2 regions of the Endozoicomonas sp. ALC020 genome follow, and region 2 is predicted to be linked to the other one. Evidence: predicted binding sites of a transcription regulator. Region 2 holds the regulator's gene; the other holds the start of a gene.
The links. The regulator PhoB, encoded in region 2, activates phosphate uptake and scavenging genes when phosphate is short. The targets are predictions, from matches to a motif close to TGTCATANNNNTGTCANA.
Positions count from the first base shown of each region.

Region 1: the regulator PhoB is predicted to act here: its motif matches at 2,279-2,296, upstream of ACOJUO_RS02695 (Na/Pi symporter).

Region 1 is NZ_CP184830.1:720,581-726,439, forward strand. Features, by position in the region: gene moaA (GTP 3',8-cyclase MoaA) at 1-440, opposite strand, end outside; molybdenum cofactor riboswitch at 429-583, opposite strand; gene moeA (molybdopterin molybdotransferase MoeA) at 738-1,976, shown strand; gene ACOJUO_RS02695 (Na/Pi symporter) at 2,371-3,540, shown strand; gene ACOJUO_RS02700 (TonB family protein) at 3,646-4,392, shown strand; gene ACOJUO_RS02705 (hypothetical protein) at 4,630-5,385, shown strand.
Region 2 is NZ_CP184830.1:2,544,089-2,549,947, reverse strand. Features, by position in the region: gene ACOJUO_RS09015 (hypothetical protein) at 208-630, shown strand; gene phoR (phosphate regulon sensor histidine kinase PhoR) at 1,071-2,390, opposite strand; gene phoB (phosphate regulon transcriptional regulator PhoB) at 2,435-3,124, opposite strand; gene ubiA (4-hydroxybenzoate octaprenyltransferase) at 3,454-4,341, opposite strand; gene ACOJUO_RS08995 (chorismate--pyruvate lyase family protein) at 4,556-5,206, opposite strand.

The DNA of each region.
Region 1 (5,859 bases), 1.8 Mb from region 2:
TTGTCAATACCCACCAGTATTTCCTGAAGGCGGTCGTGCCCGGTTATTGCTGCAAAGGCTCGGGGGTCCAGACTGTCGATACTGACATTAATCTGATCAACACCAGCAGCCAGCCAGGACTCAACTCTCTGGTCCATTTTGTAACCATTTGTGGTCATAGCCACTTTCTGAATCCCCGGAATGGACTTAAGAGTACTGACAATATCCCTGAAGTCAGAGCGCAGGGTAGGCTCACCGCCAGTGAGGCGAACCTTCTCAACACCCACCGCCGAAAAAGCGGTCACCAGACGTTTAATTTCGGCAACATCCAGCGACTGCTTGTGACGATGCTCATCACAGCCATCAGGCAGGCAATAGTTGCAAGTGAAGTTGCACAGATCAGTCAGAGACAGTCTGAGATAGGGAAACGTTCGTCCCTGTTGGTCTTGTAATGGTCGCATTTCACACCTTTCCAAACACGGGAGGCCCAGACATTTCTGTGTGAACCCTGGCAACCCTGCGTGTAACACGCATCAGGTCACGGCCAGACAACCGTACCTTCATGGTGAGGGTTAGGTTGCGAAGCTCGGCGCTTTATTAAAATTAATTAGGGGCTCATCCTAACCCTAACCCGATAAAATAGCCATGCCTTAAAGGACAATATCGAGTGATACAAATAACAAGAAACAGATTGCTGAATTCATTTATAGCTTTTACTTTAAGAGCAGTTTCAAAAACTGTATCGAGGAGACCTTTCAATGACTGACTGCTGTTCTGCCCCGGGGCTCATGCCCCTGCACGAAGGGCTTGAGAAACTGATGACAGAAACACCGGTCGTCACTGAAACTGAAACAGTGGCTCTGGCTGACTCCCTGGACAGGGTTATCTCTGAGGCAATTATTTCGCCGGTTAACGTTCCGTCCCATGATAATTCAGCCATGGACGGGTATGCAGTCCGTTTCAGTGACCTGGCACCACATTCAATACTGCCGCTGGCCGGAAAATCTCTGGCCGGACATCCCTATCAGGGTTCTATGCCCGCTGGCCACTGTATAAGAATCATGACAGGTGCTTCCATTCCTGTAGGTGCCGATACGGTCATCATGCAGGAGCAGGCCGAGATAACCTCACAGGGTATTGCTTTCAGCAAGCTACCCTCTCAGTCAGGCAATAATGTTCGCCGTGCCGGTGAAGATATTCCTCAAGGTTGTCAGGTTTTTGAAAAGGGACACATCATCAAAGCCCAGGATATAGGTCTGCTGGCTTCATTGGGAATCCCTGAAGTTCCAGTCATTCGCAGAATAAAAGTAGCGCTCTTTTCCACGGGTGATGAACTGAAGCTGCCCGGCGAGACTCTCGGACAAGGTAATATATACGACAGCAATAGGTTTGCAGTATCAGCGATGCTCAAGCGACTGGGTGCAGAAGTGATTGACCTTGGAAAACTCCATGATGACCGCAACGAGATCCGGAAAGCTTTTCTGAAAGCTGATCAGCAGGCTGATGCAGTTGTTACCTCTGGTGGGGTATCCGTAGGTGACGTCGACTTTGTCAAAGATATTCTCAGTGAAATAGGCCATACTTCGTTCTGGAGGCTGGCCATTAAACCCGGCAAACCCTTTGCCTTTGGTAAACTTCCCAACAGTGTTTTCTTTGGGCTACCCGGCAATCCGGTTTCCGCTACGGTAACTTTCCAACAATTGGCAGCGCCCGCATTGCAACATATGATGGGAGCAGAACCAACTCCTGCTGCTGAACTACCAGCAACGTGCCTCACTCCCCTGAAGAAACAACCCGGTCGCCTGGAATTCCAGAGGGGCATTCTCTCAACCAACGAGAGAGGAGAAGCCGAGGTAGTCACATCGGGCAGTCAGGGGTCGGGGATTCTCCGATCCATGAGTATGGCTAATTGTTACATCATTTTGCCCGCTTCCCAGGGAAATATTGAGGCAGGAGAAACGGTTAGAGTGCAGTTGTTCGATAAACTTCTCAGGTAACTACTCCCTGTTCTGCAGGTTGTCGCATCACTCTGGCTCCCATGCTTTTGGGACCTCCGGGTTCCGGCATGGAAAAGGGTTGCCCCGAAAACGAGCACTGTCATATTTCTGCAGTCTTTGCCCTGGTGAGGGTGTCGCAAAAGGGTATGGTCAGCAGGATATATCAAGATCGTCGTTCCCGCGTAGGCGGGAACCCACCACGAACAGTGGATCTCCGCCTTCGCGGAGATGACGGTTTGAAGCTTGAAGCGTTTTAATTGACCTTTTGCGACACCCTCTGGTCCTGGAGGGCTTTTTAAATATTTCAAAAAAATGTCATAACTGTAATATTTCTGAAACAAAACACCTATATTTTCGCCATCATCTCTATCCACACAGCACCAAGGTGCAGAAAATGTCTGAAGCAACAAGTCAAGCCAGCACCAAAGCTGACTATAAATACACCAGCAGGCACTATGGCCGTATCTGGCTGAGAGTTATCCTCTGGATCTATGCTCTCCTGGTTGCCGTCAGCGTAGTGGGCTCTGGTTTTAAAATGGCCGTAGGTGGCGCAGAAGCAGCTGCAGAGCTGTTCAGCTTTGCCAACAACACTATGCTGGCACTGATAGCCGGTACCCTCGCCACGGCTCTGGTTCAGTCTTCCAGTACAGTAACCTCTGTTATCGTTGGCCTCGTGGCTGGCGGCCTGCCGGTAGAGATGGCGATCCCCATGATAATGGGAGCCAATATTGGTACCACCATCACAAATACTCTGGTCAGTCTGGGTCACATGGGTTGCGACAAATCCTTTAAGCGAGCTTTTGCTGCTTCGACAGTTCACGACTTCTTTAACTATCTGGCGGTTCTGATTCTGTTGCCTCTGGAATTGATGACCGGCTTCCTGAGCGATATTTCACAGCACATAGCCGCACTGTTGGTGGGTGGCTCTGCTATTGATATGGGCAGCCTGAATTTCGTCAAACCCCTGACCAAGCCGGCCGTGAATATTGTCAAGGATTTTGCAGGCCTCCTGCCCGACAGCACGCTGGCTGGCCTGACCATGATCGCCTTCGGTATCTTCCTTATCTTCAGCTCGGTCGTAAGACTGGGCAAGCTGCTGAAAAAAGTTATGGTGGGACGTGCCAGGGACATTCTGCACAAGTCTATTGGTCGTGGTCCGATTTCCGGTATTGCCTCCGGTACTGTTATGACCGTAATGGTGCAATCCTCTTCTACTACCACCAGTCTTATGGTTCCTCTGGTAGGCAGTGGCGTCTTCACCGTTCGTCAGATGTACCCTGTTACTCTGGGTGCCAACATCGGTACAACCATCACAGCGCTGCTTTCAGCAACGGCCATCGTCGGTGCAGACGCAGAGCACGCAATGACCATTGCTCTGGTACACTTGTTCTTCAACGTGTTTGCCGTAGCCCTTATCTATGGCATCAGGTGGCTCCGTGAGATTCCTCTCTACGCTGCAGAAAAATTGTCTGATCTGGCTATAAAAAACCGCGCTTATGCATTCCTGTATCTTTTGCTGGCCTTCTTTGTCATACCGGGCCTCGGGATTTTGGTAGCCCGGTAAAGCCTTCCTGATATTCTTAAGAAGCCCTGACCATGTCGGGGTTTCCTCTACAGACCTGTTTCTTTAATTCCTGTTTAAATTGCTATGCTCTGTGGGTTGCCAATCATGGAACAGGAAACCACCATCAGGCATCTGGTCATCCCCCTGACGTTGTCAGTTGTCTTTCACACCTTACTTTTGGGCTATAGCGGGAGTAGTTGGTTGACTGCTGCAAAATCACCCGGCATTCAAATCAAACTGGTGTCTCATCAACCCGACATAACACCTGCCATTGAAAAAAACCTGACCGCTACAGAAGCAATGACCGGCTCGGAATTGACAAAGCCAGATTCTCAGATTGAAAACACTGAACACATTCAAAGCACTGAAAAAACAGAGCAGGCTGAAAAAGCAGAGAACAAGAAAGTCATAACGACCAGAGCCGAAAAGAAAAAGATTCAGCAAGAGTCGGCCAATCAGGAAGAAAACAAACACAGGCACGCAAAACCGGGTGAGCCTCCGGTATCTGCTCTCAACCAGCAGACATCGGGAGAGCCCGTCGAAGAACTCATCACTTCAAAAGCCGGGCATTTGGAGCCTGATGAATTTCAGAAATGGGTGGCTCAACTTCAATACCGGATCAATCGCTACAAAGTGTATCCCTACCAGGCTAAAAGAAGGCGACTGGAAGGAGAAGTAAAAATCAAAATTGAAATCAACTCTGACGGAACACTGGAAAAGGCGACTGTACTGGCCGGTAAAAAGGCATTCGAAGCCAGTAGTCTGAAAGCCATTGAGCGCTCCCTGCCCTTACCGACACCTCACAAGAAATCGGTTACGGTGATTCTCTCCATTAAATATCAGCTGCTGTGACCGGCCAGCTCCTTAAGTTCATTACTCAATCTCACAATTTCGCTGTAGCTGCCGACGCATCAGAGGTTCCCGGAGATTTACCTGGCGTATCAGGGCCTCACTGCCAGCACATCACCACCCAGCTATCACTGATTACACTATAGTTATCGCGTAATTCTGCCAATTCTATCCCGAGGCTTCACCTCTCTTCCCGACGTGCTTTGCCCGCGTGGTGAAGCAGGGGTTAGCTGGCAGAACATGAGCAAAAATGCAAACCGAAAAGAAGTTGAAACACCTATGCAAACTTTTACCACAGTTTTTATTTCGGTTATATTGATCGTTTCATCTCCCTTTGTCTTTGCGATTAAAATAAGCGAAGAACACTTAAAGCAAGGACGACAGCTTATAGATGACATGGACAGGAGAGGAAGTGAGTTTCTGGAACTGGCTGAAAGAGTTCAAACTATCATAACAACCTTTGGGTCTCAGTCCATTTTCACCATCATTCCTCACTTAGTATCTATGAACGAATCTTTAGAGAGAGTTTTTTCATCGTTATCAATGAGCAAAGCTTATTTAGCCACACTCACAAAAACAGTCACGAATGATTCTGAATTGCTAGCAAAAAAGGCTTTTGAGCGGATGAAAGTTTCAGCTGGCAATCCAGGGCAATCAGTAGCAATGGGCAGGCTGTTTAGTGTTGCTGGCGTCTCTGGGGACGCAAGTTTTTCAGGCACTTTTCAAGAGCACAAGTGTGGCACCCTAACGGAATTAGCTGATAAGGCGGATAAAGATAGTTCTGAATTTTCACAGAAAGCTTTGTCATACCAGATTTTAAACAACAAGCTAAAAGAATATCTTGACCAGAACGACACAATTGACGTATCCGAGACTTGGAGTTATCTGGAAGAAATAAATAAGCTATTAAACGAATTAACGACTCTTACAAAGTCTTTTCCAAACAGCTTTAAATTATTTTTAGAGCAGGCTTTGACTTATTTTGATTGTAACTGAATCGAATAAGCCGGTAGATAAGTACCTAACCAGGTACTTAAACCTGCTAAATCGGACAGTCGGACGTTTCTAACCTCCGGCTTCCACATCAACTCCTTAAGCGGGTCCGCACCTGGTCCGATCACGTTTCAGTGCCGCGTTTTCGGCTTGCGCCGACGTATCCATTGATCCAGCTGCTGCATCAGACGGTAATGTCCGTTTATTCTGAAGAAGCCCAGCTAAGGATAGACCTGTTAAGCTTTCGCAAGCGGAGGCTCATTGAGACTCCCTGGCTACAGCTGATCAGTTTGAGGACTTTCTGCCTGAAGCGGTGGGAGCTCTTGTCTGACCACCGGATCTTCTTCCCTGTGTTATCGTGCTCTTCATCTGCATTCATGCAGGCGACTGCCGCATTATATCGCATCTCTATAACCGAGAGCTTTGTGATCGATGGCTCACTTGCCCAAGCAACCCAATCAAACCCTGACTATCAGA
Region 2 (5,859 bases):
ATTTGCATGTCTTGATGACTCATAACCGTTTATGTATTGCACAAAATTATTCCTACCATCACATAAAGCGTTATTAAATCTATTTAAATAGTCCATAAAAGCACATTAAATGCTTCCATCAATTTAAAGCTTCCTGTATAAATAGTTACCTCCGTCATTGATAACCATTAATACCCGGTCGAATTAGTCTGAATTGGGAGTTCCTGAATGAACGTTTTTGAAGAAATTCATCACCGCCTGAGCAGTAAAACTCGTATCCGCTCTTTGTTTAAAGATGTTCATGTCGAAGATCTTGAGCGTATCATCTCCAGAATGCAGGACGTAATGCAGGAGAAAGTTGAAGCCCGCAATAAGATTGACGAAGAGCGTCAAGCCAAACTCGAAAACATTGAAGCCGTTAAGCAGATCATGGCCGAACGCGGCATTTCAATGGAAGACTTGGACCATCTGGAAATAGCGACTCAAAAACGTCGTCGTAATGTCCAAAGGTTTACTTTTGAGTACCAGACAGAAGCCGGCGACACTGTCCAATGGGATGGCTCTACCACAGGGCGCTTGCCGCGTGACTTCCAAAGCTACCTGGACCGCACCGGCAAAAAACGTCTGGAATGCGTCGTTGGCGAAGAGTAAGTCTACCTTCGTCAGTATTTCGGGTTCATGCCCGGTCTGCAACTTCTTGAATAGAGACACCAATGGATCAAAGTATCATTCTTTGAAAAACCTCCCCCTCTGACTCGAAGTAATCAGTTGGGGATCCCATTACAGAGTGCTCAGGTGGGACCACTCTCATCAACACTCTGACCAACAGCCCGCAGTGCACCCCACAGCAGGTGTTCAAGAGACAGATACAAACTAGTAAAGAAAATACAAATACGCAAGCCCGGTCTTTGCAGGATGGTTAAAATCCACCACCCTGCCAGCTCCCGGGGATTAGCGTTTCAGAGTAAAGATAGTCAGGATCAGTCTGTAGTACAACAGACTGTTCGCGAATGATGAAACCATGAAAAGATTATTCATTTTTTGATGGTAGTCCTAAAAGCAGAAAAGGTGCCACCGGCCCTTTTCTGCTTTCATGAGTGTTCCAACTCAAGGCATTTTTCCGGAAAGTGGCAAATAAAGCGGCTGCCTTTTCCTGGGTGACTGCTGATCGTGAGTTTGCCTCCGTGTCTCAGCATGACGTGCTTGACGATAGCCAGGCCAAGCCCCGTTCCCCCGGTATTCTGGCTACGACTTTTATCAATCCGGTAAAAGCGCTCAGTCAACCTCGGAATATGCATTGGATCAATACCGACACCATTGTCTTCTACCATCATATGTCCGCCTTCCCCGTCCTGCCACCAGCGCACAAGTATTTTCCCACCCTCGGGTGTATAGCGCACGGCATTAAAGACCAGATTCGAGAAGGCACTGCGCAACTCATTACTGCTGCCTGCCAAAAAGACATCTTCAGGACAATCCAGAGAAATCTGATGCTGGCTTTCACCACTGAGTGCACATCCGTCTTCAACGATACTGCTGAGCAGGGTTTTAACATGAACCCCATTCTCGTCTGCCTGAGCTTCAGCCGACTCCAGTTTGGACAGCAACAGCAGGTCTGCCACCAGATTCTGCATTCTCAGCGACTGCTCCTGCATCCTGTTCAGTGCTTTTTCCCAAACAGGGGGCAGACCTGAATCCGGGCCCAGACTGTCCAGCATGGTTTCGATGTATCCAGACACAACCGTCAGTGGTGTTCTCAGTTCATGGGAGACATTGGCAACAAAGTCTTTTCTCATGACTTCCAGCTGATTCAAGCGCGTGACATCTCTAACGGTCATGAGACGATTGCCTTTGCCATAAACCGTTATATTAAATTGCAGTTGATGATCAGGGTTGATTGGCGAGGGGATCTCAAGAGCTTTTTGATAACCACCCTGCTCAAAGTAGTCGACAAACCTTGGATCACGTAGCAGATTGGTAATCAACTGCCCCTGATCGTCAGGCGTCTTAAGCCCTATCAAAGTTCCAGCGGCGGGATTCCACCATTCCAGGTTGCTCTGATTATCTATCATTACAACACCGTCGTTCAGCGCAGCAGTTGATTCCTGAACACGTTCAATCACTCCGGCCAGCTTTTGCCGGGAACGACTGTGCTGTTTTTGCAATCGATAGATACCATCAAAAATTTGCCCCCAGAACCCTTTACTCTCAGGAGGCTCTTTGCTCCTGGCCTTGGGGTCATTCAGCCAGTCCAGCAGCTTGAAAAGCTGACGGAAGCTCCAGACAAAATAACCTCCCATGACCACACAGAGTCCTAAAAAAGGCTCTCCAAACAACCAGCCCAGGGAAAACCCGACAATCACGTAGGCGATCATGCGGCTCAGCAAATGGGTTTTTGAAATTGTTGTCATATTACTCCCGGCCAGATAACTGCTGAGCACTGAGCATAAAAGGTTTACACCCTCGTTGAGAAACGATATCCAGTACCACGAACCGTTTGCACAAAGGCTTCGTAGTTATCACCTAAGGCCTTACGCAAGCGTCGAATGTGTACATCAACGGTTCGCTCTTCCACATAAACGTTGCCACCCCAGACCTGATCCAGTAACTGCCCACGGGTATAGGCACGCTCCTGGTGCGTCAGGAAAAACTGCAGCAAACGGTACTCGGTAGGTCCTATTTCAGCAGGTGAGCCATCAATAGAGACTCTGTGGCTGACAGGGTCCAGCTCCAATCCCTTGATGACAATGGGAGACTGGTTATCAAATCCGCCTGTACGACGGAGAACCGCTTTTAAACGAGCAGCCAGCTCGCGGGGAGAAAAAGGCTTGGTGATGTAGTCATCGGCACCGGTTTCAAGTCCCTGGATTTTGTGGTCTTCTTCACCTTTGGCCGTCAACATAACAATGGGTATTTCAGAGGTCAGCTCATTGCGCTTCAGACGACGGGCCAGTTCAATTCCAGAGACATCTGGTAACATCCAGTCCAGCAAGATCAGATCGGGTTTGTTATCCACAATCAGAGAGTGCGCTTCTCTGGCATCTGCTGCCTCAAGACAGTCATACCCTGCCATTTCCAGAGCAACGGTCACCATTTCGCGAATCGGTGCTTCGTCATCTACGATCAGAATGGTCTTTCCTGGCATTAATCTCTACCTGTTATCTGTCGATTCGATTTCGGCGGTGACGTTCTGGCATCTATCAGCTGAAGCTCATTAGGGCTATATCAGGATGGTAGTGTCTCAGGACAGCACCTTTCCTATCGCTCAGGCTGTTTCTCACTACTTTGATCAACCGCACTATACACCGGACATTACACCTTTGAAATGTTACAGGCAGATGACACACTAAAGGCTGATATTGCAGCTTAAAAATAAAAAGATCCCTCAGGGTTTACAGGGTAAGGCTTTTCGCCATTTATCCCCACAGCCACCATAAGTAGCAATACTTACCGGGCTCTAAGCCGGATTGAAGATCAAAGATAACTCAACACGAAACCTGCAAATACAATGGCTCCGGCCCAGTGGTTACTAAGAAACGCCTTGAAGCAGGCTTCACGCTCACGACGACGGGTTAACCATTGCTGGTAAACGAAAAGGGCTGCGACAGCCAACAATGAGAGATAATAGAGAGCACCTAACTCCAGTTGATGGCCTGCCATGGCCAGTGTCATCAAGGTAAGTACCTGCAGGCAACCAACAATCAGGTTATCCATCTCGCCAAATAGAATGGCTGTGGACTTGATACCTACTTTCAGATCATCGTCACGATCCACCATGGCGTATTGAGTATCGTAAGCCACTGTCCAGAAGAGATTGGCCAGAAACATCAGCCAGACGATGTTTCCCAACGAGCCACTCTGAGCCGCAAAAGCCATGGGTATCGACCAGCCAAAAGCAGCCCCCAAAACCACCTGAGGCAGATGAGTGTGTCTTTTGGCAAAAGGGTAAGCCGAGGCCAGCAATAATCCGGCAAAAGAGAGCTGGACGGTAAGAGTATTGGTAAAGAGTACAAGAATGAAAGACAAAAGTACCATACCGGAGAAATAGATCAGCGCTTCTTTTTCCTGAATTTTACCCGTTACCAGCGGTCGATGCTGTGTTCTCTTAACATGGCCGTCCACTTTCCTGTCAGCAAAGTCATTAATAACGCAGCCTGCACTGCGCATCAAAACCACGCCGACCGAAAAAATCACCAGATTCTTCAGACTCGGTACACCTTCTGCCGCCACCCAGAGTGCCCACATAGTAGGCCAGAACAACAGATAAATACCAATAGGCCGGTCCAGCCGGGCCAGCCGTAAGAAATCTTTTAAACGGGGAAATCGTTGCAGAACTACTTCAGTGCCTGCCAATACCGCCATTGGTTTTCTGAATTGCATCATAATATTTAGCTGCTTATCTGCATCTTTATTATCATCGCTGAGATTCTTATTGCTCATCGCCCTGAATCATGACCCGCATCGCCAGTTTATCAGGTCAGGCCAGGTTCTCAATCAGGCCATGACCAGACCGACTGCGGAAATCTCTATATTTCACGAGGTAAGTGCTTCGACAAACAATCATTCTTGTAGAGCTTCAGGGTTCAGGATGCTTCGACATGACTCTGGAGTGCTTCTCTGTCTGTTCAGACAGGTCCGGCAAAAAGATTTCACAAACAGATATAGACTTTTCGTGCAAATAAAATAACGACCGCCTTCCCCAGGCTGTTTCATCAGAGTATTTTTCAACCAGATGAGGATTAAACTGACGAGCCGGCAGTTCCGCTACCTCAAATGGTCCCCGACGCATACCGGGATGATTAAATAAAAACTCCCCCAGGGGCTTAGTGCCCAGTTGCAGCAGCTCTCTGTTCGTGCCAATAAGACTGCTGTGAGGCAATACACTTCGTGCAAACACTCTGGGTCGGCCACCACAGATCAGCAGAACCTCCCTGATAGAAGCCATTTTGCTGCAATGTCTGTTTTCGAATGATCCTGCCAACTCACCAGACGTGGACGTAGCCTTTGACTGTTCATAGTTATTGAGAAACTTTAGCTCCGAACAGGTCGGCATAAAGGTCCCGTGACGAATAACCTGAACCCTGAAGTCGCCGTCAAACTCATGTTTCAAACGCTGAGTCAGGGAACCTCTGTCCAGCAGCCAGTCTCTCCAGGGCTCTGGAATCTGCTGTTTCAAATAATGTCTCGGCTTCCAGGATAAGCCTGAAAAATCAATAAAAGGCACCATCACTCCTGCTGCACAAATCCAATTTTCCAGAACTGCCCCGGGAGGAAACAAGGCAGCTCACCTTGACACTCCCCGCCTTGTCAGGCGAGGCTTCTGACTTCATAAGCTACAGCCAGCCTATAACGACCGGACTTACGCAGAAGCCTCCATCAGCAGCAACCGGGTGCCCCTCGGTTATTTATTGGTCTTTTGTTTGATTTGCCGCTGCCTTAACGGGTCACTCAGGTATGGGTTCATCTGGTTCTTCAAGGGCGGTTGGGCAGTTGGCTCTGCCTTAATTTTTTGTTAACAGTGCTTGGTTTTCATCATCGTGAGTTTCTGCATAGAGACAGACCGACAGTGAATTTAGCCAACTATGCACAAACACGCAAGCATAATGCTCTTCACCTGCGCGGCCCGACCTACGCGGCCCGACCTACGCGGCCCGACCTTCCCGACTTATATCTCCCTCCGCCCGATTGAGGGTGTCGCAAAACTCCAACAACTCGTTCCCACGCTGGAACCCACAGGGCCTAAAAGCATGGCAACCAGAGTTTTTGCGACACCCTCCAAGGAGCCTGACCGAGAATAGACTGCCCTACTGCGGCGGCAGCAAATTGGTCTGAAAATCCGCTTTTGTTCGTCAAATAGCTCGCTATTCTCCTCACAAAACC